DNA from 2 places in the Bradyrhizobium sp. USDA 3240 genome. Region 1 is predicted to be linked to the other one. Evidence: riboswitches for the same ligand, from Rfam matches in the RefSeq annotation. Region 1 holds a riboswitch; the other holds the start of a gene.
The links. Region 1 has a riboswitch for S-adenosylmethionine ahead of metX (homoserine O-acetyltransferase MetX). Riboswitches for the same ligand answer to the same signal wherever they lie in the genome.

Region 1 (11,005 bases):
TAGCCACCCCAGCCGAAGCGGTAGTTGAAGCCCACCTTGACGGTATGCTCGTCGTCCCTGAACCGGACGCCGACGATCGTGGCGGGGCCGCCGGCGAAGGTGGTGTTGCCGAAGTTGTAGTACTGATATTCGGCCTTCGCGGACCAGTTCCGCGCGAACATGTATTCGAGACCGCCGCCGAGGGTAAAGCCGCTCCGGTGACTGCCATTGGTCGCAACGACCACCGGAATTCCGCCGGAGCCGGCGCCGATATTGAGGTTGTCGCGGACGGCGTATCCGCCCTTGGCGTAGAGGAGCGCCGGGCCCCAGGCGTAGCCGAGCCGGCCGGTAATCGAGCCAAGCTGATTGCCTGTTACCTGGGTGCCTGCCGGAAGAGCCGAGCCTTTGCCAGCGTTGCCGGTAAGCCCGCTGAACTGAACCTCGGCACCGATCACCCAGCTCGATGCGAATTGGTAGTCGAAGCCACCCTGCAAGCCGCCCAGGAAGCGGCCCTTGTCCCCACCCAGGCTGTTGTTGCCCGCGAAGGCACCGCCGACGTGGCCGCCGATATAGAAGCCGGTCCAGTTATAGGCCGCCTCCGGCGCCGTATAGGCCGGCGCCTTCGGATAGGTTCGCGCCGGAAGATCGGCCGCGACCGCAGGAGCCGCGCAGGCGATACCAGCGACCGCACCGAGCAGAAGCTTTTTCATGAGATGAGTTTCCCGTTGTTATGGTTGAGTGGCGAGGTGGGAGGACCGTCGTCCATGCGCGAGTGTCTCTTGGCTGCTTCTGCATTGAAGGGTCTTCCTGGCCCGCTTCTGACCTATGACCTTGGGGTCGGCTCAAGCGGTTTATCGCCTGCCGCGCCGAAAAAGGCCTTGGCCGGACCTAAGGTCACACCGTAGGGTACCGGCGAAAGGGCCTCCGTCGATGAACGAGCCGAGAGACAAAGCCGACAAGGACGTCTTGCTGACCGCGGCAGAGTGCGCCGCTCGCATCGGTCTCACGGTACGCGGACTTCGGCTCTATGAGAGCCGCGGCCTGATTTCGCCGCGCCGCACGGCGAAGCGTTGGCGGCTCTATGGGGCCGCGGAGATCAGCCGCCTGCACGAGATCCTCGCGCTAAAGCGAATGGGGCTCAGCCTGGCGCAAATCGCCAAGCTTCTCGAAGGCCGCGCGATCGATCTCGACCAGATCCTGGCCATGCAACAATCGTCGATCCTTCAACTGCGCAACCGCGCCGATGAGGGCCTTGCATTGGTGAATGTGGCGCGTTTGAAGCTTTCGGCCGGCGGATCGCTCTCGATCGCCGACCTCATTGTGCTGGCCAAAGAGACCAATATTGCCGAAGCATCCTTCGATGCCGTCGCTCAACGGCGCTACGAACAGGCCCGGCCCCGCGCTGCGATTCAAATCGATCCCGGCGTGATGGAGCGCTACGTCGGTCATTTTCGGTTTCAGATCGGCGGGCAGGTGGTGACGATCACACGCGATGGCGGTCATCTATTCGCGAAGCCTCTCGGACAGTTCGCCTCGGAGATATATCCCGAAAGCGAGCACACGTTTTTTCTCAAGACCACGGCGGCGCAGATTACCTTCGTCGTCGAGCCGGACGGAATCACGAACGCCCTCACGCTTCATCAAGGCGGGTTGACGCACAACGCGACCCGGATCGACGACCAGCAGGCCCGAGATGCGGCGACCGCGCTGGCAAAGAAGATAGATGGCAAGACGCCGTCGCCGGGAACCGAGGAGGCGATCCGCCACCTGATGATCCAGCACCAGCAAGGTGCCGTCGACTACGCCGGCATGAGCGACATCATGGCGGCGGTGGCCCGCGAGCAGGCTCCGGCGATCATCGCCGCGCTGGATCTGGCCGGGGGCATGCAAACGATTCGCTTCAAGGGCGTCGGACGAGACGGTTGGGATGTCTATGACGTCAACTTCGCCAATGTCGACATGGAATGGCGGATCATTTTGGCATCCGACGGAAAGATCGATGGAGTGCTGCTTCGGTCGTTGCCTTGACCAGAGGCGATGAAGCGGCGCGAAGCTGTTCGGCGCGAGCCGGGTGCGACAAATCAACCCGACGGGCAACACAGCAAAACCTGTCAGCCCTTCGACTCGGGCGGGCGATGACACCGAGATGAAGTACGCAATGACGGTGCGTCGTATCGCGCGAGAACTATCCTCACCGTCGTCCTGGCGAAAGCCAGGAGGTGGATTCACACTCGAAGTGCAACACTTGATCGGCAAAGGACTCCGCAGGCGTGCGGTAGTCAAGGCATTTACGTGGGGTGTTGTTGTAGGTGGCGATGAACTGGCGGAATCTGGCGGTCGAGAGGGTTACGAGATCCGTTTTGCGAGGGATGAAGCGGCGCATCCTGCCGATGGCGTTCTCGATACCACCCTTCTGCCAGGGCGCGTGGGGATCGCAGAAGAAGGTCTCGATCGAGAGGCGATGTAGCGCCAAGTGACCGGCAAACTCGGTGCCGTTGTCGAAGGTGACGGTCTGGCGCAGCTCTTGTGGAAGGGCAGCGAAGAAGCGGACGAGATGGCGTGCGACACCGCGCGCAACCTTGCTGGCAAGGCGGATGCCGAGCAGCAGGCGAGAGGTGCGCTCATGCACGGTCAGCACGGCCTGACCGTACTTCGAGAACATCATCAAATCGGCCTCCCAATGCCCGGCGACGCTACGGTCGGCAACCTCAAGGGGCCGATTTGCCAGGGAAACACGGCCTTCGATGAAGCTTGCGGGGCTGCCGCCTCGCTTGCCGCGGAGGCCGCGCTTGCTCTTGGCGCGCGGCAGGTAGCGTCGCCAGTTGAAGTCCGAGGTGCGCCTGAGTTGGCCATAGATGAAGCGGTAGATGGTCTCGTGGGAGATCACCTTGTGCCCGCACTCGCGGGCCAGCCGGCCGGCGATCTGCTCCGGCGACCAACCTCGGCGAAGGCGTTGCAACACCGCGCGGCGCAGGACGGGCTCCCGTTCGAGGCGTCCGCCCGTCCAGCGCCGCGCTCGCATCTGTTGCTGGGCATAATTTGGCTTGTAGCCAGCCTGAACGCTCCGATTACGGCTCAGTTCCCGAGAGATTGTTGATGGCGAGCGATCCAGAGCTGCCGCGATTTGCCGGACCGAGCTGCCATTGGCCGATAGACAGGCAATCTCGCATCGGTCGTCCAGAGAGAGCTGCTTGTAAGTCCGCCCCATGGCAACACCTCCTCAAGGAAGTGTTGCACTTCGTTTGTGAACCCAGGGGACCCATCACCCCGAATGTAAATTGCTGGACGACACTGAGGCCACGTTCCCGTTCACAACCCAATGCGGTGGCAATGGGTCCTGGCTTTCGCCAGGACGACCAAGTGGAGAAATCGCGGGCCTGACCCTACTTCTTCAAATTCGCATGCGGCCGGCCGAAGTCGGGCGCGGCGGAATCCTGGCCGATCTCGACGATGCCGCGGCGGATGGCGCGGGTGCGCGTGAAGTGGTCGAACAGCGCCTCGCCGTCGCCGCGCCGGATCGCGCGGGTGAGCTTCGACAGATCCTCGGTGAAGGTGCCGAGCATCTCGAGCACGGCGTCCTTGTTGGCGAGGAACACGTCGCGCCACATCGTCGGGTCCGACGCTGCGATGCGGGTGAAGTCGCGGAAGCCGCCGGCGGAGAACTTGATGACTTCGGATTCCGTCACCTGCGCCAACTCGTCGGCGGTGCCGACGATGGTGTAGGCGATCAGATGCGGCAGATGGCTGGTGATCGCGAGCACGAGGTCATGATGATCCGGCGTCATGATCTCGACCTTGGCGCCGAGCGCGGCCCAGAACGCGCGCAGCCGGTCGGTCGCCGCGGGATCGGTGCCTTCGGGCGGCGTCAGGATGCACCAGCGGTTGATGAAGAGCTCGGCGAAGCCCGAATCCGGGCCCGAATGCTCGGTGCCTGCCACCGGATGCGCCGGGACGAAGTGCACGCCGTCGGGCAGATGCGGCGCCATGTCCTTGACGACGGCGCCCTTCACCGAGCCGACGTCGGAGATGATGGCGCCGGGCTTGAGATGGGCGGCAATCTCGGCCGCGACCGGACCGCAGGCGCCGACCGGGATGCACAGGATGACAAGATCGGCATCCTTCACCGCCTCGATATTGGTCTCGACGACACGATCGACGATGCCGAGCTCGGCGACGCGGGCGCGCGTCTTCTCCGAGCGCGCGGTGGTCACGATCTCGCCGACCAGGCCTTGCGCGCGCGCGCCGCGCGCGATCGAGCCGCCGATCAGGCCGAAGCCGATCAGGGCGATGCGATTGAAGATCGGAGCCGTGGTCACGTCGATGTTCACTTTCCGGCCAGGAAGTCGCGCAGGCCCTCGACCACGAGGCGGTTGGCTTCCTCGGTGCCAATGGTCATGCGCAGCGCATGCGGCAGCTTGTAATTGTTGAGCGCGCGCAGCACGAGGCCGCGCCGCGTGAGATAGGCGTCGGCTTCCGCCGCGGTCTTGCCCGTGTCGGCCGGGAAATGGATCAGCACGAAATTGGCGACGCTCGGCGTCACCTTGAGTCCGAGCTTGCCGATCTCCTCGGTCAGCCAGTTGCGCCACTGTTCGGTGTGCGTCCGCGACATCTGCACATGCGCAGCGTCCTCGATCGCCGCCACCGCCGCCAGCATCGCCGGCGTCGTGACGTTGAACGGACCGCGGATCCGGTTGCAGGCATCGACGATATGCGCCGGGCCGAACATCCAGCCGATCCGCAGCGCGGCGAGGCCGTGGATCTTCGAGAAGGTGTGCGTCACCACCGTGTTGTCGGTGGTCGCGACCAGCTCGATGCCGAGCTCGTAGTCGTTGCGCGAGACATAGTCGGCGTAAGCAGCGTCGAGCACCAGCAGCACATGCGAGGGCAGCGCGGCGCGCAGCCGCTTGACCTCGTCGAACGGGATGTAAGTGCCGGTCGGATTGTTCGGGTTGGCGAGCCAGACCAACTTGGTCTTCGGCGTCACCACCTCGAGGATGGCGTCGACGTCAGCCGTGAAATTGCTCTCGGCCGCGATCACGTTCTTCGCGCCGTTCGCCATGGTGGCGATCGGGTAGACGAGGAAGCCGTGGGTGGTCGAGATCGCCTCGTCGCCGGGGGCGAGATAGGTGTGCGCCAAGAGATTGAGGATCTCGTCGGAGCCGGCGCCGCAGATGATGCGATCGGGATCGAGCCCGTAGGCACGGCCAATCGCCTCGCGCAGCACCCGCGAGGTGCCTTCCGGGTAGTCCTCGAGATGGTCAGCCGCGCCCTTGTAGGCCGCGATCGCCTTCGCCGACGGACCGAACGGCGTCTCGTTGGCGGACAGCTTGAACACCTTGCGGCCCGGTTCCGGCACCGGGCTCTTGCCGGGCGTGTAGGGCGCAATATCGAGGATGCCGGGATTCGGCACGGGGCGGGACATTATCAACTCCGGATATACAGACGGCTAGCTCTTGGCCGATCCGTTAGAGGGCACCGTATAGCGCGTTGCGTGGCTGCCGACGAGGGCCGAAGAGCGCACCGAGGCGCCGGCCTCGATCAAGGCGAGCTTGATCTTCTCGAAATCGTGCCCGGTGACCGAGACCAGCAAGGCCGCGCCGTCGAACGCGGTGTCGGGGACCGCGACGATCTCGGCGAGCGGGGCGAGCGCTCGGGCAACATCGGCGTTCCAGCCTGAGACGCGCACGCTCCAGATCTGCACTTCGGTCACCATGGCGTCGTCGGCGACCCGCGAGATCAGGAACACCGGCAGCGCGGCGGGATGGTCGGCGCGTTCGAGGAACGGCAGCCGCGCGATGATCTTCGGCGCGCCATCGGCCTCGAGCGCATTCCACCACGGCGTGCGGCTCGCGATCGCGGAGACTAGCGCGAGGTCGCCCTTCGACTTCGTCACGGCCTCGACCGCTGCCTGCGCGCTGAAATGCGAGACGTAAGGCACCACGAAGCCGAAATGAAACCGCGCCGAGTCGCGCATCGCCGACTCGCCGACGGACACATCGGCATGCACGGCGAACGGCGCCTGCACGTAGGTGAAGGTCGAGATGATGACGCGCCAGATGCCCTCGATGGTGTCGAGCGGCAGGATGCCGCGATGGCGCCGCACCAGCTCGCGCATCATGCTGGCCTCGCGCGCCGGGCGGAACGCCGAGCCGACCTCCTGGGTCTTCTTGACCTGGATCAGGCGGTCGATGATGTCGCCGCGCGCCATCAGCAGGCGGTGAACCTGCTCGTCGATCGCATCGATCTCCTTGCGCAGCTCCTGCAGCGAGGGCGGCGATGGGGGTGGGTTGGACATGCTCTCAAACCTTGTCGTCCGGGCGGCCCGATGCCGCGCCGGACAGGGTCCCTGATTAGGAAAGACGGCCGGCGAAAGCAAAGAGAAACCTCGCGGTCCAGCCTTGCGCAAACGGTTAACTATGGCCTCCGGCAAGGGGACGTTCGCTGGCCGCCTTGACGACGGGGGGCCTGAGGACTAGGTTCGCTCCACTCCGTGGTCATTTGAGCCGGCCGGCTTGCAGCCACGTTAAACAACTCGCTAAACAGGCCGGGGACAGATCAGCTCCCGGCCGAACCTTGTTCAGGCCGGGTTTTTTTATGGCCTGATTTCTGTTCGAGCCCTCCCGCGCGAGGGCAGGGTCGCCTAGATGAGCAACGTGCGTCCGATACCGCAAACCCAGAGCGATGATCGCGCCCATGAGACCGATCACCCGTCGTCATTGGTGGCGAAGTTCGGCATGGATCAGCCGCTGAAGCTGGATTGCGGCATCGATCTCGCGCCTTTCCAGATCGCCTATCAGACCTATGGCGAGCTTAACGCCGACAGGTCCAACGCGATCCTGATCTGCCACGCGCTGACCGGCGATCAGCACGTCAACAACACCCATCCCGTCACCGGCAAGCCCGGCTGGTGGGACACCATGGTCGGCGCCGGCAAGCCGATCGATCCCGAACAATACTTCATCATCTGCTCCAACGTGATCGGCGGCTGCATGGGCTCGACCGGACCGGCGTCGCTGAATCCGGCGACCGGCAAGGTGTGGGGGCTCGATTTCCCGATCATCACGATCCCCGACATGGTGCGCGCGCAGGCGATGCTGATCGATCGCCTCGGCATCACGACGCTGTTCTGCGTGGTCGGCGGCTCGATGGGCGGCATGCAGGTGCTGCAATGGACCGCGGCCTATCCCGAGCGCGTGTTCTCGACGCTCGCGATCGCCTGCTCGACGCGGCACTCGGCACAGAACATCGCGTTCCACGAGCTCGGCCGCCAAGCCGTGATGGCCGATCCGGACTGGCGCGGCGGCCGCTATGTCGACGAGGACACCCATCCGCATCGCGGACTGGCGGTCGCGCGGATGGCCGCGCACATCACTTATCTTTCGGACGCCGCGCTGCATCGCAAGTTCGGACGGCGAATGCAGGACCGCGAGCTGCCGACCTTCTCGTTCGATGCGGATTTCCAGGTCGAGAGCTATCTGCGCTACCAGGGTTCGTCCTTTGTCGAGCGCTTCGACGCCAACAGCTATCTGTATCTCACGCGCGCGATGGATTATTTCGACATCGCCGCCGATCACAACGGCGCGCTGGCGACTGCGTTCGCCGGCATCAAGACGCGGTTCTGCGTGGTGTCGTTCACCAGCGACTGGCTGTTTCCGACCTCGGAATCGCGGGCGCTGGTGCATGCGCTGAACGCGTCGAGCGCGCGGGTGTCGTTCGCCGAGATCGAGACCGATCGCGGCCATGACGCGTTCCTGCTCGACGTGCCGGAGTTCCTGGAGATCTCCCGCGCTTTCCTGCAGGCCGCAGGCAAGGCGCGCGGACTGAAAGACGGCGGCCAGTCATGAGCATGCAGCAAACCTTGCCCTTGCCGGGCGTTGCGCCGGAGCGGACTGGCGGCTATCGCAGGGATCATCTCCTGGTCGCCGAGATGGTACGGCCGGGCTCGCGCGTGCTCGACGTCGGCTGCGGCGATGGCGAGTTGTTGCAGCTCTTGGAGAGCCGCGGCATCGACGGCCGCGGCATCGAGCTGTCCCGCGAGGGCGTCAATGGCTGCGTCGCCAAGGGCCTCGCGGTGGTGCAGGGCGATGCCGACACCGACCTCGTCAACTATCCCGATGACGCGTTCGACTATGTCATCCTGTCGCAGACCCTGCAGGCGACGCGGCAGCCCAAGGTGGTGCTGGAGAACCTGCTGCGGATTGGCCAGCGCGCCATTGTCTCGTTCCCGAATTTCGGGTTCTGGAAGATGCGGCTGCAGCTCCTGATCGGCGGCCACATGCCGCGCACCGAGAATCTGCCCGCGAGCTGGTACGACACCTCGAACATCCATTTCTGTACCATCAAGGACTTCGTGGAGCTCTGCGAGCAGATCAACGTCAAGATGGAGCGCGCGGTGGCGCTCGATCTCTACGGCCGCCCGGTGCCGCTCAACCTGCCCTGGTGGGTGTGGAACATGTTCGGCGAGCAGGGCGTGTTTCTGCTCAGCCGGGGCGGCAAGGCGAAGTAATCGATGCACGGCGTGCACGGTCCCGTTGCATCGCGCCGGATATTCGCCGTCTAGCTTTTCAGATCGCCATTGCCATGCGACAATGCAGCGGGCCGCCCCAGGCGATGCAAATCGATCACGGGCTGATGGTGGTCGATCCAGGTTGACGCCGAACGGTTAATTGCTGGGGAAGGCAATGCGAACAGGTTTCTCGATTGCGCTCGCTGTCGTTGCGGCAGTGTCCGCAGCCGTCTGGGCTGTTGGTATCATCAAACCCGCGGGGCATCAGCATCATCTCGCGCGATCGCAAGGCGCCTGCAACGCGAACGCGTCCGAGCATGCTGCGGGTCACGCGTCCAATCCGGCGCGCCATCGCGAGCATGCCGCGGCACTCGAACTTGTGGCCCTGTGCTCGGAGACCGATGTTGCCGTGAAGTCGGGTGACTGGAGCGCCCCCGCCACCTGGGCTGAGGGCAAGCCGCCCGCCGCCGGCGCAAGGGTGCGCATTCCATCCGGAGTGACCGTCAAGGTCGATCAGGAGGTTCCTGCCAAGATCGACTGGATTCGCGTCGATGGTGCCATGGTCTGGAGCACCGATCGCGCAGCCTCCATCAATGCCGGGACGATCGTCGTCACGCCTGAAGGGGCGCTCGAGATCGGGACCGAAGATCATCCTGTGCCGAAGTCCGTCGTCGCAAAGCTCACCTTCGCCGCGCGAACGTACCGGGACCGAAAGCATGATCCGTTCGACATGGCGGGCGGGCTGATTTCGATGGGCGCGATCCGGATTCACGGCGCCGAAAAGACCGCCTGGAAGATACCGCAGAGCCAGCTCCTGTCCGGAGCTTCAGAATTCAAGTTCGATCAGCCGCCGTCGAACTGGGCCGTCGGGGATGAATTGATCGTGCCCGGGACCAGCGACACGAGCAACGAGGACGAGACGCCGACCATTGCCGCCGTCGATGGCGACCAAATCCGGCTCGATCGGCCGCTCAGACATGCGCATCTGACACCGGACGGCAGCTCCGTTCCGATGGGCAACCTCACGAGGAACATCCGTATTGCCTCCGAGGCTGCGGCGCCCCTGTCGGCGCGCGGCCATATCATGTTCCTGCATCAGCAGACCGGTGTGAACATCGACGGCGCCGAGTTCCGCGATCTCGGCCGTACCGACGCGAAGCGGGCCCAGACCGCACCCGATCTCGATGAGACCGGAAAACTGGTCCCCGGATCGGACGGCAACACCGTCGGCCGATACGCGCTTCATTTCCACGTCGTCTCGGGCGCGCGCATCGATGTCCCGCCTCATGTGGTGCGCAACAGCGTCGTGTGGGGAAGTCCGAAGCATGGGATCGTCAACCATGGCGGTCATCTTCTGGCAGAGAACAATGTGACGTTCGCGATCGCCGGCTCGCATTTCTTTGCGGAGAACGGCACGGAGATCGGATCGTTTCGCGGCAACCTCGCCGTCCGATCGACCGGATCAGGCGATGATCTCGTCAGCCGAATGGGAATCTTCGACAATGGTCATCAAGGGCACGGCTTCTGGATGCAAAGCGCCGGCGTCCGGGTAACGGACAATTGGGCTTTTGGACACGCCGCGGGTGCGTATGTCGTGTTCGGTTATTCGTTCGCGGAAGGAGGCAGCCGTACCTATTTCGATGCGCGCAATACCGACAACCGCGTCAACGCGGATGCGGAAGGCCGCATTTCGACGTCGGACGTCGATTTGTACTTCGCACGCAACTACGCTGCCGGCTCGACCGACGGGGTCGAGATCTGGAATCACAAGCTGCTTGCGCCGCATCCCTCCCGGAGCCTGATCGAGGATATCACGGTCTGGAACGTCAGCCGGCACGCGCTGTTCATCCCCTACGTCCGGGACACGCTGATCCGCAACGTCCACGCCTATGGTGGCAAACGTCACATGGATACCGATTTTGCGATCGGCGGAAATTCCCAGACCGAGAACATTACCTTCCAGAATGTGACGGCCGAGCGGTTTCCCACCGGATTGCTGCTGCCGCAGCGCGGTATCAATGCCGTCGATGGCGCGTACCTCCGCAACCCAACCAACATCATGATCGAGTCGGCGAATCGTCCGTTCCGCATGGTTACGCTGAGGGATATTCACGCTTCGTCCGAGGGAGCGACAACGAAGCTCGATCTCAAGGATATGGCCGTGCCGGAGAATGGTGACGTCGCCATGCTCTTCGAAAGCGACCGGATTTTCTGGAGCGATGCCGCCGGCAAGACTTTCAGGCTGTATTTCGGATCGCAGAACGAAAACTTCGTCCCCTTTGCAGACCACGGGCCACCTGATCTCAAGGGGCTGACCAGCGGGGAAATCAAGGCCCGGTTTGGCGTCGCGTTCGGTGGCCAGCTGGCGCCGGTCGATGCGAAGCCGCTGCCGGGCAGCAACGCGACAATGGCCCTGGCCGATGCGGACGATCTGGCGCCGACTTCGAAGGAATTGGAGTTTGCACAAAATCCCTCGAACGAGCTCTATCCTTTGGCGGGACAGCATATCGTCAATACGGA
Region 2 (11,005 bases), 1.9 Mb from region 1:
CCAGCGCCGCGACGATGGTGAACAGCACCACCGACAGGAAGATGAAGCGGTATTCCTTGTGCGCGATCAGGCTGTGGAAGACGAGGTTGACCAGCGCCACGGTCGCGAGCAGCGGTGCGTGCCGCCAGCCGCGCCAGATCGCAGCAAGAGGGAGCAGGATCGCCACCGACCACACGGTCATGAAGTCGATCAGATAGGCCGACGGCGGCGACACGCCGAATTCGATGGCGCGGTCGTGGACAAGGTTTTCCCTGATATTGGCGATCAGCCAGGCGAACGGCACGCTGCCATGCGCCAGGTCGATCGCGGCGGCGAGCAGCAACGCAACCAGCCCGCCGGCGACCAGCGGAACCAGGTTTCGCCAGCGCGTCCAGCACGCCCCGAGCGCGAGCACGGCAATGGCCGGCGCAAACTGGAAGCGGCAGACAAAGGCGAAGGCGAGCAAGGCGCCGCCGATCGCGAGACGCCGCGGTGAGGGACCATCGGTGATGAGCAGCGCCGCCGGCACGATCAGCGCTGTCGCCAGCGGCTCGCCCAATGTGTGTGGCGCGAGCATGATCAATTCGAACCAGACCGCGGCCGCGAAGGCCGTGACGACGGCATGGGTGCGCGAGATCCGCGAGCCGAGGAACCAGGCGCTGACCACGATCGACAGCGACGCGCATGCGGCGATCAGACGCGGCACCAGGAACGCACCTGCGCCGGCAGGCGCAATCGCATCACCAAGGGCAACCGGCCCGGCCATCAATGTCGGCAGCAACCAGCCGCGAATGCCGTCGCGCCATTCCCACGTCAAAATGCCGTCATGGCCGAGCATCCGCCACGCCGGCTCGAGATACTGATAGGTCTCGTCGGGATAGATCACGTTGGGCCAGACGGCGGCCGCAAGGCGCAAGACCAACGCCAGCAGCAGCAACGCGAAGAGCGGATGAACACGCCCGCTCGCGCGCCCGACCATGCCTGCGCTGCCGGGCGCGGCTTCGGCGCTCGTGCCCGTCATCGTTCCGTCGATCGTCTTTTGGAGCAGCATGCCGGCGACCAGATAGCGGGCAAAGCCTTTAAGATGCGTGACCGGAGGATGCGTGACCGGACGTTGGCAAGGTCACACAGCATCGGCCGCGACATGCTTAACCAATCGTCAAGATTCCGGATGCACCGCACCGCGACGATGTTATGCTCGCATGTGGGGGCGTGATGGCGGGGCGTGGGTACACCATTTTCGACACGGCAATCGGCCGATGCGGCATCGCATGGGGCGAAGCCGGCGTCGCCGGGGTCCAACTTCCCGAGCTCCGCGAAATCGAGACCCGCAAACGGCTGTTCCAGCACTACGCCGACGCACGCGAGACGCGGCCCTCCGAGGAGATCGAGGTCGCGATCGAGGGCATTGCAGCGATCCTGCGCGGCGACGATGCCGATCTCGCGGGCGTTGCGCTCGACATGAGCGGCATCCCGGCCTTCAACCAGCGCGTCTACCAGGCGGTGCGCAATATTCCCCGCGGCGAGACCCGGACCTATGACGAGGTGGCGAGCGCCCTGCACGCGTCCGGCGCGGCCTATTCGGTGGCTCAGGCGCTCGGCCGCAATCCCTTCATGATTATCGTGCCCTGCCACCGCGTGCTCGAGGCGGGCCACTATGCCGACCGGATTTCGTCGAACGGCGGCAGCGTCTCCAAGCGGCGGCTGCTCTCGATCGAAGGCGCCCAGCCGACCATCAGCAAGACCCTGTTTGACGTGCTGCTGCCCGTTGCGCGGCCCCGACCGCAAGCCTAAATCTGGGGTATGACCCGGACCACACTGCTGCAGCGCGATCGCATCACGGTGAACGAGTTTCGCTGCACGGCGGAGCCCGGCGACAAGCCGTTCGTCGAGCAGTTCGCCTGCCATTCCGTGTCCTATGTGCGCAGCGGCAGCTTCGGCTGCCATTGCCGCGGCCGCTTCCATGAGCTGGTCGCAGGCTCGATCCTGGTCGGCCATCCCGGCGACGAATACACCTGCACGCACGACCATGTGGTCGGCGACGAATGCCTGTCGTTCTTCCTCGACCCGGAGCTGGTCGAGACCATCGGCGACCGCACCTCGGTCTGGCAGGTCGGCTCGGTGCCGCCGCTGCCCGAATTGATGGTGATCGGGGAGCTCGCCCAAACGGCGGCAGCTGGCAACAGCGACGTCGGCCTCGATGAAGTCGGCCATCTCCTCGCCAGCCGCCTTGTCGAGCTGGTGTCGGACCGCAAGGCAAAGCCCCTCACCGCCGGCTTGCGCGACCGCCGCCGCGCCGTCGAAGCGGCGCTGTGGATCGACGCCAATTCACACCATCAGATCGATCTCGACGATGCCGCGGAGCAGGCAGGCCTGAGCACCTTCCATTTCCTGCGGCTGTTTTCCGCGGTGCTCGGTGTAACCCCGCATCAATATCTGGTGCGCTCGCGGCTGCGTCATGCGGCAAGACGGCTGGTGGACGACGACAGCCCGGTCACCGATATCGCCTATGACGTCGGCTTCGGCGATCTCTCCAATTTCGTGCGCAGCTTCCACCGCGCCGCCGGCGCCTCGCCGCTGAAATTCCGTCAGGCCTCCCGCGGCGACCGCAAGATTTTCCAAGAACGTCTTGCGCTGCAATAGCTAGGTTCTCCCGGTCCGCGCGTCCATCGACGCGCGCAACGACCGGAGACTCCATCATGTACGACCACATCGGATTGCGCGTCGCCGACCTCGACGCCAGCGTCCGCTTCTACACCGCGGTGCTGGCGCCGCTCGGTTTTGTGCTCTGCTCGCGCGACGACAGCGGCGCGGGCTTCGGGCTAAAGGGCGAGCCCGCGCTCTGGCTGCATCTGCACAAGGGCAAGACGCAAGGCGGCGCGCATATCGCGTTCCGCGCCCCGAGCCATGACGCGATCAAGACATTCCACGCCGAGGGCCTGAAGGCCGGCGGCAAGGACAACGGCGCGGCGGGTCATCGCAAGGACTACAGCCCGACCTACTACGCGGCATTCCTGCTCGACCCCGACGGCAACAATGTCGAGGCGGTGAGCACGTAAGTAGCGCCACGAACTCCGCCGTCATTGCGAGCGGAGCGAAGCAATCCACATCGCCGCATATGACGAGAGTGGATTGCTTCGTCGCTTCGCTCCTCGCAATGACACCCCTCTTGAAAGGATCAACACCATGGCTTCAATTCACAAGGACATCCCGATCGACGCGCCGGCCGATCATGTCTGGGACGCACTACGCGATTTCGGCGCGCTGCACACGCGGCTGGTGCCCGCCTTCGTCACCGACACGCAACTCGCCGACGACGTCCGCACCGTCACCTTCGCCAACGGCACTGTGGCGCGTGAGACGCTGGTCGATTGCGACGACACGCGACGACGGCTGGTCTATGCGATCACCAGCGAGCGGGTGAAGCAGCATTCCGCCTCGGTGCAGGTGTTTGCGGAGGGCGACGCGCGCTGCCGGGTGGTGTGGATCGCCGATGTGCTGCCGCACGAGATCGCGCCCTATATGGACGCGCAGATGGACCTCGGCGCGGCAGCGATGCAGGCCGCGCAGGCCCGGTCGGCCAGGGACAAGAACGCGGCGTAATCAACCCTGTCACCGTCACCCTGAGGTGCTCGCGAAGCGAGCCTCGAAGGGCGACGGCCCGACTTTTCCCACGGGCGTACGCTGAAGCTTCGGGGCCGTGCATCCTTCGAGGCTCGCTACGCTCGCACCTTAGGATGACGGGTTTAATTGCCTAAGACAGCGCCGGCTGCGCCCCGACAACTGGGGCCGACTTGCCCCAGCGCGTCAGGATCACACTGAGGCAGGAGAGCACGCCGAGCACGCCCATCGACGCGGCGGCGAGTGTGAAGAAATCTTGCGCACTCGCTTCATGCGTGGACAGCCACCAGCCGCCGGTGCCGATGAAGATCAGCCGCGCGGTCTGCGCCAGCACCGGACCCAGCACCTTCGCAGCGCCCTGCGAGGAGAAATACATCGACATTGCGAGGCCGATGAAGGCGTACATCGGCGCGGCGGTCGACAGGTACTGATGGCTGGTCGCCCGCACATGCGGATCGTTGGTGAACAGGTTGACCCAGAGGTCGGGGAAGGCGGCGATGAAGCTGCCGACCATGCCGACCGCGAGGAACGACATCGTGCCCGCGGTCCAGGCGATGCGCCGCGCCCGCGCGACGCGCTCGGCGCCGACGGCCATGCCGATCATCGGCACCGAGGCGATACCGACCGCGAACGCGACCGAGGTCAGCATGAATTCGAGCCGCGCGCCGATGCCATAGCCGGCAAGCACCGCGGTGCCGAATTGCGCCAGCATGTGGGTGAAGATCGAGATCGTCAGAACCGATTGCAGCGGCGAGAAGCAGGAGACCGCGCCGACCCTGAGGATGTCGATGAACATCGCCCATTGCACGCGCAACCCCTTGAGCTTCGGCTTCACGCGGGCGCGGCCCGAGAACAGATACCAGCCCATCACGCTGATGCTGATCGAATAGGCGATCAGCGAACCCGCCGCGACGCCGCGCATGCCGAATTGCGGCACCGGCCCGAGGCCGAGCCCGAGCGTGCCGCCGAGAATGATCTGGCACACCGCCGAGGACAGGATCATGGTCGACGGCAGCTTCATGTTGCCGGTGCCGCGCAGGATGCCGGCCATCGTGTTCATCAGCCAGGGCAGGATCGCGCCGCCGAAGAAGATCTGCGAATAGGCGATCGCATTCGCCAGCACGTTGCCGCGGCCGCCGAGCAATTCGAGCAGGCGCGGACCGAAGATCAGCATGCCCAGCATGAAGGTGGCACCGAACGTCAATCCGATCAGCAGCGCATGCATGGCAAGCGTCGAGGCGCGCTCGATCTCGCCGGCGCCGAGCGCGCGCGCGATCGCGGATGCGACGCCGCCGCCCATCGCGCCGCCGGACATCGTCATGGTCAGGATCACGCAGGGAAACACCAGCGCCATCGCCGCGAGCGATTCGACGCCGAGCCGGCCGATATAGGAGGTCTCCGCGATCACCACGCAGATGCCGGCGGAGAGCGCAATCACGTTCGGCCACGCCAGCCACAACAGCGTGCGCAAGATCGGCCCGTCGAGCAGCGCGTTGCGCGCCGGCCTCGTCACCGGCGGCGGCAGCGGCCGTTCTTGTTCGTCGACAGGTATTTCGGCGAGGCCGAGGTCGGACATTTCCACTCCCACGCGCGATCTGGGGAGCCGCGCCATGGTGTTTCCCTACCATGGCGAACGCGGATTCCACGTGCGCGGGACGCAAGGGGGGCCTGCGTGATTGCTGGTGAACCTCTGGTCTAGCCGATCGACCAGACGAACGGCGCGCCGGCGGCGCCATTCGGCTTCAGATGCACCGGAATATGCCGTCCGCAGCCGGCTGCCAGCCCTTCGAACAAGCCTGTCAGGACGCTGGCGCAGGCCGGGTGATAATCGGCCACGTCGGCCATCAGCTTCCAGCCCTGCTGGCGGATCTCGAACTGGCCCTCGGACTCGCTGATCTCAGCGACATCATCCTGCGACTCGAAGAGAGTGCGCAGAAATGCGGCAAATTCCGTGGCACGGCCACGACCGCCGCCGAGCGCCTGCGCGACCTCGTCGAAATACTGCATACCAATCAGTCTGCCGGTGAGATGCAGCAGATAGCTCGCATCCTCGGGCCCGAACACCTGCACGATGACGGGCGCGGCGGTCTTCACATATTCCATCGCGTAATTGCGGTAGGCCTTTTCCAGTCGCGGCTTCGGCCAGTTGTCGACCGGCAGCGCCGGCGCGGTCTTCGGGTCGAACAGCGGCGCCTCGAGATGGCGCGCGAACACCAGGCGCTGCTCGAGCTCAAGCGGATGATCGTACTCGCAGTAATAGCCCTCGAGCCCGTCCTGGCCGTCGACGCTCTGCTTGGTGCAGACGAAGCCGAGCCTGAGATCGCCGAGGGCTGCACCGTTGTTGGCGTGCCAGCCGCGCAGCATCGCGCGCGAGACCTCGCCGGGCACTCCGCAGATCGCCGTGCCCTTCCAGATCCAGCGCGGCGGCGGATAGCGGATCCAGGCCTTGCGGTCGGTCTCGTACATGTATTCGACATGCACGCCGCCGATCCAGTTGGAGAGATAGTGATATTGCGCGGCCGCGACCGCAGGCGGCAGACCGTCGAGGCCGAGCTTCTTCAAGCCGGGCAGGAAGCGCTCCTGCTGCTGGCGGCGAAACACGCGGAAGACGAATTCGGCGGCGTCGGCGGTGCCGCGCCGCGTCACCACGGTGAGGATCAGCCCGGTGAAGAAGGCGTGATAGAGATCGGCGACGCTGCGCCACTTCCGCCACTGCGTTTCTTGCTGCGCTGAATCTGTTGCGGCGCTCATGTTCGCTCCCGGCTTGTTGTTTTCTGGACTGTGTCATCGCCGAAGAGACAGCGCAACCAACACACACTGTCATCGCCCGACTTGATCGGGCGATCCAGTATTCCAGAGACAGTCGTTGTCGATCGAGAGGCCGCGGCGTACTGGATTCCCCGCTTTCGCGGGGAATGACAGCGGAGGACGACGCGAAAACCGGACTACGGAATTACACGCGAAAATGCTTGGAGAGCTTCAGGCCCTGCGCCTGGTAGTTCGAACCGATGCGCTGGCCATAGAGCGCGTCGGGGCGCTCGAGCATGCGTTCATAGACGAGGCGGCCGACGATCTGGCCATGCTCGAGAATGAACGGCACCTCGCGCGAGCGCACTTCCAGCACGGCGCGCGCGCCCTTGCCGCCGGCGCCGGCATAACCGAAGCCGGGATCGAAGAAGCCGGCATAGTGGACGCGGAATTCGCCGACCAGCGGATCGAACGGCACCATCTCCGCGGCGTAGTCTGGCGGCACCTGCACCGCCTCTTTCGAAGCCAGGATGTAGAACTCGCCGGGATCGAGGATCAGGCTGCCGTCGGGCCGCGCCTTGATCGGCTCCCAGAATTCTTCAACCGAATAGCCGCCGCGGCGATCGACATCGACCACGCCGGTGTGGCGCTTGGCGCGATAGCCGACGAAGCCGCCGGAGTTCTCGCCGGACAGATCGACCGAGAGCGCGACGCCGTGGGTAAGGTCGGCATTGTCGGCATCGACCAGCCGCTCGGCGGCATGCAGCGCGTCGAGTTCGTCGGCGGTCAAGGTCGCCTCGCCGATCCGGAAACGGACCTGGCTGAGCCGCGAGCCCTCGCGCAGCAGCACGGGAAACGTCTTCGGGCTGATCTCGGCATAGAGCGGGCCGTGATAGCCGGCACCGATCATGTCGAAGCGGCGGGTGCCGTCGGCGATCACGCGGGTGAAGACGTCGAGCCGTCCGGTCGAGCTCTTCGGGTTGGCCGCGGCGACGATCTCCGGCGGCAGCGCCAGGCTTTCCAGCAGCGGCACGATGTAGACGCAGTTGGTCTCCAGCACCGCGCCGTCGGAGAGATCGATCTCGTGCAGCTTGAGCTGGTCGATCCGCTCGGCGACGGTGGCACCGGGGCCCGGCAGGAAGCTGGCGCGGACGCGGTAGGCGATGTCGCCGAGGCGGAGATCGAGGCTCGCCGGCTGGATCTGGCTCTCGACGAAGTCGTAGGCGGGCAGAATGAGGCCGGCCTCCGCCATCTCCGCGATCATGCGGTCGGGCAGGATTCCGTTGGATTCATCTTCCAGCGTGAACGACACGTCGCGGTCCCTCGGCGATCCCTCGAGATGGCCCAAAATCATACTCCGAGCGGCCACCAAGCCCCAAATTATGGGCTTTTACGGGTTATCCGATGACCGTCTTGACGGAAAGGGCGCGAGGGAATATCAGCTGCACTTATCCCGTGGTGATTTGAGCCGGCCGGCTTGCAGCCACGTTAAATAAGTCGCTAAACAGGCCGGGGACAGTGTGATCCCGGCTTGTGGAGGTTTCTCCAGGCCGGTTTTTTTGTGGCCAGTTTCCGAGGGAAATGGCCACTTCGGAGGTCACATGTCTGAATCCAAGTCTACTGCCCACTTCCGTCCTGAAACCCGCCTCGTCCATGGCGGCACGCTCCGCTCGCAATTCGGGGAGACGTCGGAAGGGCTGTTTCTCACCCAGGGCTATGTCTACGACACCGCCGAGCAATGCGAGGCGCGCTTCAAGGGCCAGGATCCCGGCTTCATCTATTCGCGCTATTCCAACCCGACCATTGCGATGTTCGAGCGCCGCATGATCGAGCTCGAGGGCGCGGAAGCCGCGCGCTCGACCGCGACCGGCATGGCCGCGGTGACCACCGCGATCCTCGCGCCGCTGAAGGCCGGCGATCACGTGGTGGCATCGAAGGCCCTGTTCGGCTCCTGCCTCTACGTCGTGCAGGACCTGTTGCCGCGCTACGGCATCGAGACGACGCTGGTCGACGGCCTCGATCTCGACCAGTGGCAGCGCGCCTTACGGCCGAACACCAAGACCTTCTTTCTCGAAAGCCCGACCAATCCGACGCTCGACGTGCTCGACATCGGCGCGATCGCAGAGATCGCGCATAGCGGCGGCGCCCGGCTGATCGTCGACAATGTGTTCGCGACGCCGATCTGGCAGAGCCCGCTGTCGCTCGGCGCCGACGTCGTGGTCTATTCGGCGACCAAGCATATCGACGGCCAGGGCCGCTGCCTCGGCGGCGTCATCCTGTCGTCGGAAGCGTTCATCGCCGAGCACATCCATAATTTCATGCGCCAGACCGGCCCGTCGCTGTCGCCGTTCAACGCCTGGGTGCTGTTGAAGGGACTCGAGACGCTCGGCATCCGCGTCCGCGCGCAGACCGAGAACGCGGCGAAGATCGCCGAGGCGCTGGCCAACCATCCGAAGATCACACGGCTGGTCTATCCCGGCCGCCCCGATCATCCGCAGGCCGACACGGTGAAGAAGCAGATGGGCGCCGGCTCGACGCTGGTCGGCTTCGAGGTGAAGGACGGCAAGGCCGGCGCCTTCCGTTGCCTCAACGCGCTGAAGATCTCGCGCATCTCCAACAATCTCGGCGATGCCAAGAGCCTGGTGACACATCCCGCGACCACGACGCATCAGCGCCTGGCGCCGGAGGCCCGCGCCGAGCTCGGCATCAGCGAAGGCTTTATTCGCTTCTCGGCCGGGCTCGAGCACCCCGACGATTTGATCGAGGATTTTGAGCGCGCGCTCGAGCAGGTTTGAGGCGAACACGTCGTGGCCGGGCTAACCCGGCCACGATGGCTTCTCTTGAGAACTACGTCGCAGCCGTCGTCACGCCGCCGTCGACCACGATGGTCTGGCCGGTCATGAAGGTCGAGGCATCGGAGGCGAGATAGGCCACCGCGCCCGCGATCTCGTCGGGCTCGCCGATGCGGCGGAGCGGTGTCGATGCGGTGCGGCGCTTCAGATTGTCCGGATCCTCCCACAGCGCGCGGGCGAAATCGGTCTTCACCAGACCCGGCGCCACGCAATTGACGCGCACGCCCTTCGGCCCCCATTCGCCGGCGAGGCTGCGGCACAGCGCAAAGTCCGCAGCCTTGGAGATGCCGTAGGCGCCGATCACCGTAGAACCACGAAGTCCGCCGATCGAGGAGATGATCACGACCGAGCCCTTGCCGCGTTCCGCCATCTGCGGGATCGCCAGCGCGGACAGCCAGATGTTGCTCTTGACGTTCGAGCCCATGATCTTGTCGAAGGCCTCGTCCGTGATGTCGAGCAGCGGACCGTAATAGGGATTCACCGCGGCGTTGCAGACCAGGATGTCGATCTTGCCGTAGTGCTTGATCGTGCCTGAGACCAGACCCTCGACCTCCGCGCGGCGCGCGATGTTGCAGGGGATGACAAGCGCGTCACCGCCCTCTTTCTTGATGCCGTCGGCGACCTCCTGGCAGGCATCCGCCTTGCGCGAGGAGATCACGACCTTGGCGCCGAGCTTGGCCAGCAGCTCCGCCGAGGAGCGGCCGATGCCGCGGCTCGAACCGGTGACGACCGCGACCTGGCCGGTGAGATCGAACGGGGTGTTTTTCATTGTTGTTGCCTCCCTGTTATTGACGCGTCATTCCGGGATGCGCCGCAAGGCGCAGACCCGGAATCCAGAAGTTGTGGCGCGAGATTCCGGGTTCTCGCTTCGCGAGCCCCGGAATGACGATCAAGCCAACAGCCCGCCGCCCTCGCTGACGCGACGGAGGTGGTAGTCGGTATCACCGAGCGTGTTCTCGATCATGGTCAGCCGCTTGAAGTAGTGACCGATCTTGGCTTCCATGGTCATGCCGATGCCGCCATGAAGCTGGATCGACTGCTGGCCGACGAACTTCAGGGACTTGCCGACCTGCACCTTGGCGGCCGCGACCGCGGACGAACGCTCCTTGGCATCGCTGAAGTCCGACGCCATGGTCGCGAACATCGACATGCTGCGGGCCTGCTCCAGCGCCACGAACATGTCGGCGGCGCGGTGCTGCAGGCTCTGGAACGAGCCGATCGCAACGCCGAACTGCTTGCGGGTCTTGATGTACTCGACGGTCTCCTTCAGCGACTCGTCCATCGCGCCGACGGCTTCCGCGCACAGCGCAATGCGGGCTTCGTCCGCGACGCGCTCGATCAGAGGCAGGCCATTCTCGGGATCGCCGATCGCAGCATCCGCACCGACCTCGACATTGGTGAAGGTGATGTCGGCCGCGTGCAGGCCGTCCTGGGTCGGATAGCCCTTCCTGGTGACGCCCTTGGCGTCCGCCGGAACCAGGAACACGCCGATGCCGGCCTTGTCGCGCTGGCCGCCCTTGGTGCGCGCGGTCACGATCAAGGTGTCGGCGTTCTCGCCGTTCAGCACGACGAACTTCTCGCCGTCGATCACCCAACCGTCGCCCTTCTTCTTCGCCGTGGTCACGACGTCGAACAGGTCGTAGCGCGAGTTCTTCTCGAGCTGCGCAAAGCCGAAGGTCTTGCTGCCGTCGATGATGCCGGGAATGTACTTGGCCTTCTGCTCGGCCGAGCCGCCATGGCGCAGGAAGCCGCCGGCGACCACGACGGTGGCGAGATAGGGCTCGACCACCAGTGACTTGCCGAGC

Region 2: linked by a shared signal. The riboswitch ahead of ACVIGA_RS24960 (O-succinylhomoserine sulfhydrylase) and the one ahead of metX (homoserine O-acetyltransferase MetX) in region 1 are both predicted to bind S-adenosylmethionine.

What each region holds. Positions count from the first base shown of each region.
Region 1 covers NZ_JBSSGD010000002.1:3,289,065-3,300,069, reverse strand. The annotation lists gene ACVIGA_RS16330 (outer membrane protein) at 1-689, opposite strand, end outside; gene ACVIGA_RS16325 (MerR family transcriptional regulator) at 910-2,007, shown strand; gene ACVIGA_RS16320 (IS30 family transposase) at 2,171-3,187, opposite strand; gene ACVIGA_RS16315 (prephenate/arogenate dehydrogenase family protein) at 3,363-4,295, opposite strand; gene hisC (histidinol-phosphate transaminase) at 4,304-5,401, opposite strand; gene ACVIGA_RS16305 (chorismate mutase) at 5,426-6,274, opposite strand; SAM riboswitch at 6,460-6,539, shown strand; gene metX (homoserine O-acetyltransferase MetX) at 6,624-7,823, shown strand; gene metW (methionine biosynthesis protein MetW) at 7,820-8,485, shown strand; gene ACVIGA_RS16290 (G8 domain-containing protein) at 8,661-11,005, shown strand, end outside.
Region 2 covers NZ_JBSSGD010000002.1:5,142,662-5,153,666, reverse strand. The annotation lists gene ACVIGA_RS25000 (4-amino-4-deoxy-L-arabinose transferase) at 1-1,030, opposite strand, end outside; gene ACVIGA_RS24995 (methylated-DNA--[protein]-cysteine S-methyltransferase) at 1,195-1,773, shown strand; gene ACVIGA_RS24990 (helix-turn-helix transcriptional regulator) at 1,783-2,622, shown strand; gene ACVIGA_RS24985 (VOC family protein) at 2,679-3,038, shown strand; gene ACVIGA_RS24980 (SRPBCC family protein) at 3,166-3,582, shown strand; gene ACVIGA_RS24975 (MATE family efflux transporter) at 3,734-5,176, opposite strand; gene ACVIGA_RS24970 (hypothetical protein) at 5,296-6,351, opposite strand; gene ACVIGA_RS24965 (2'-deoxycytidine 5'-triphosphate deaminase) at 6,554-7,660, opposite strand; SAM riboswitch at 7,794-7,873, shown strand; gene ACVIGA_RS24960 (O-succinylhomoserine sulfhydrylase) at 7,950-9,143, shown strand; gene ACVIGA_RS24955 (SDR family NAD(P)-dependent oxidoreductase) at 9,196-9,969, opposite strand; gene pimD (pimeloyl-CoA dehydrogenase small subunit) at 10,090-11,005, opposite strand, start outside.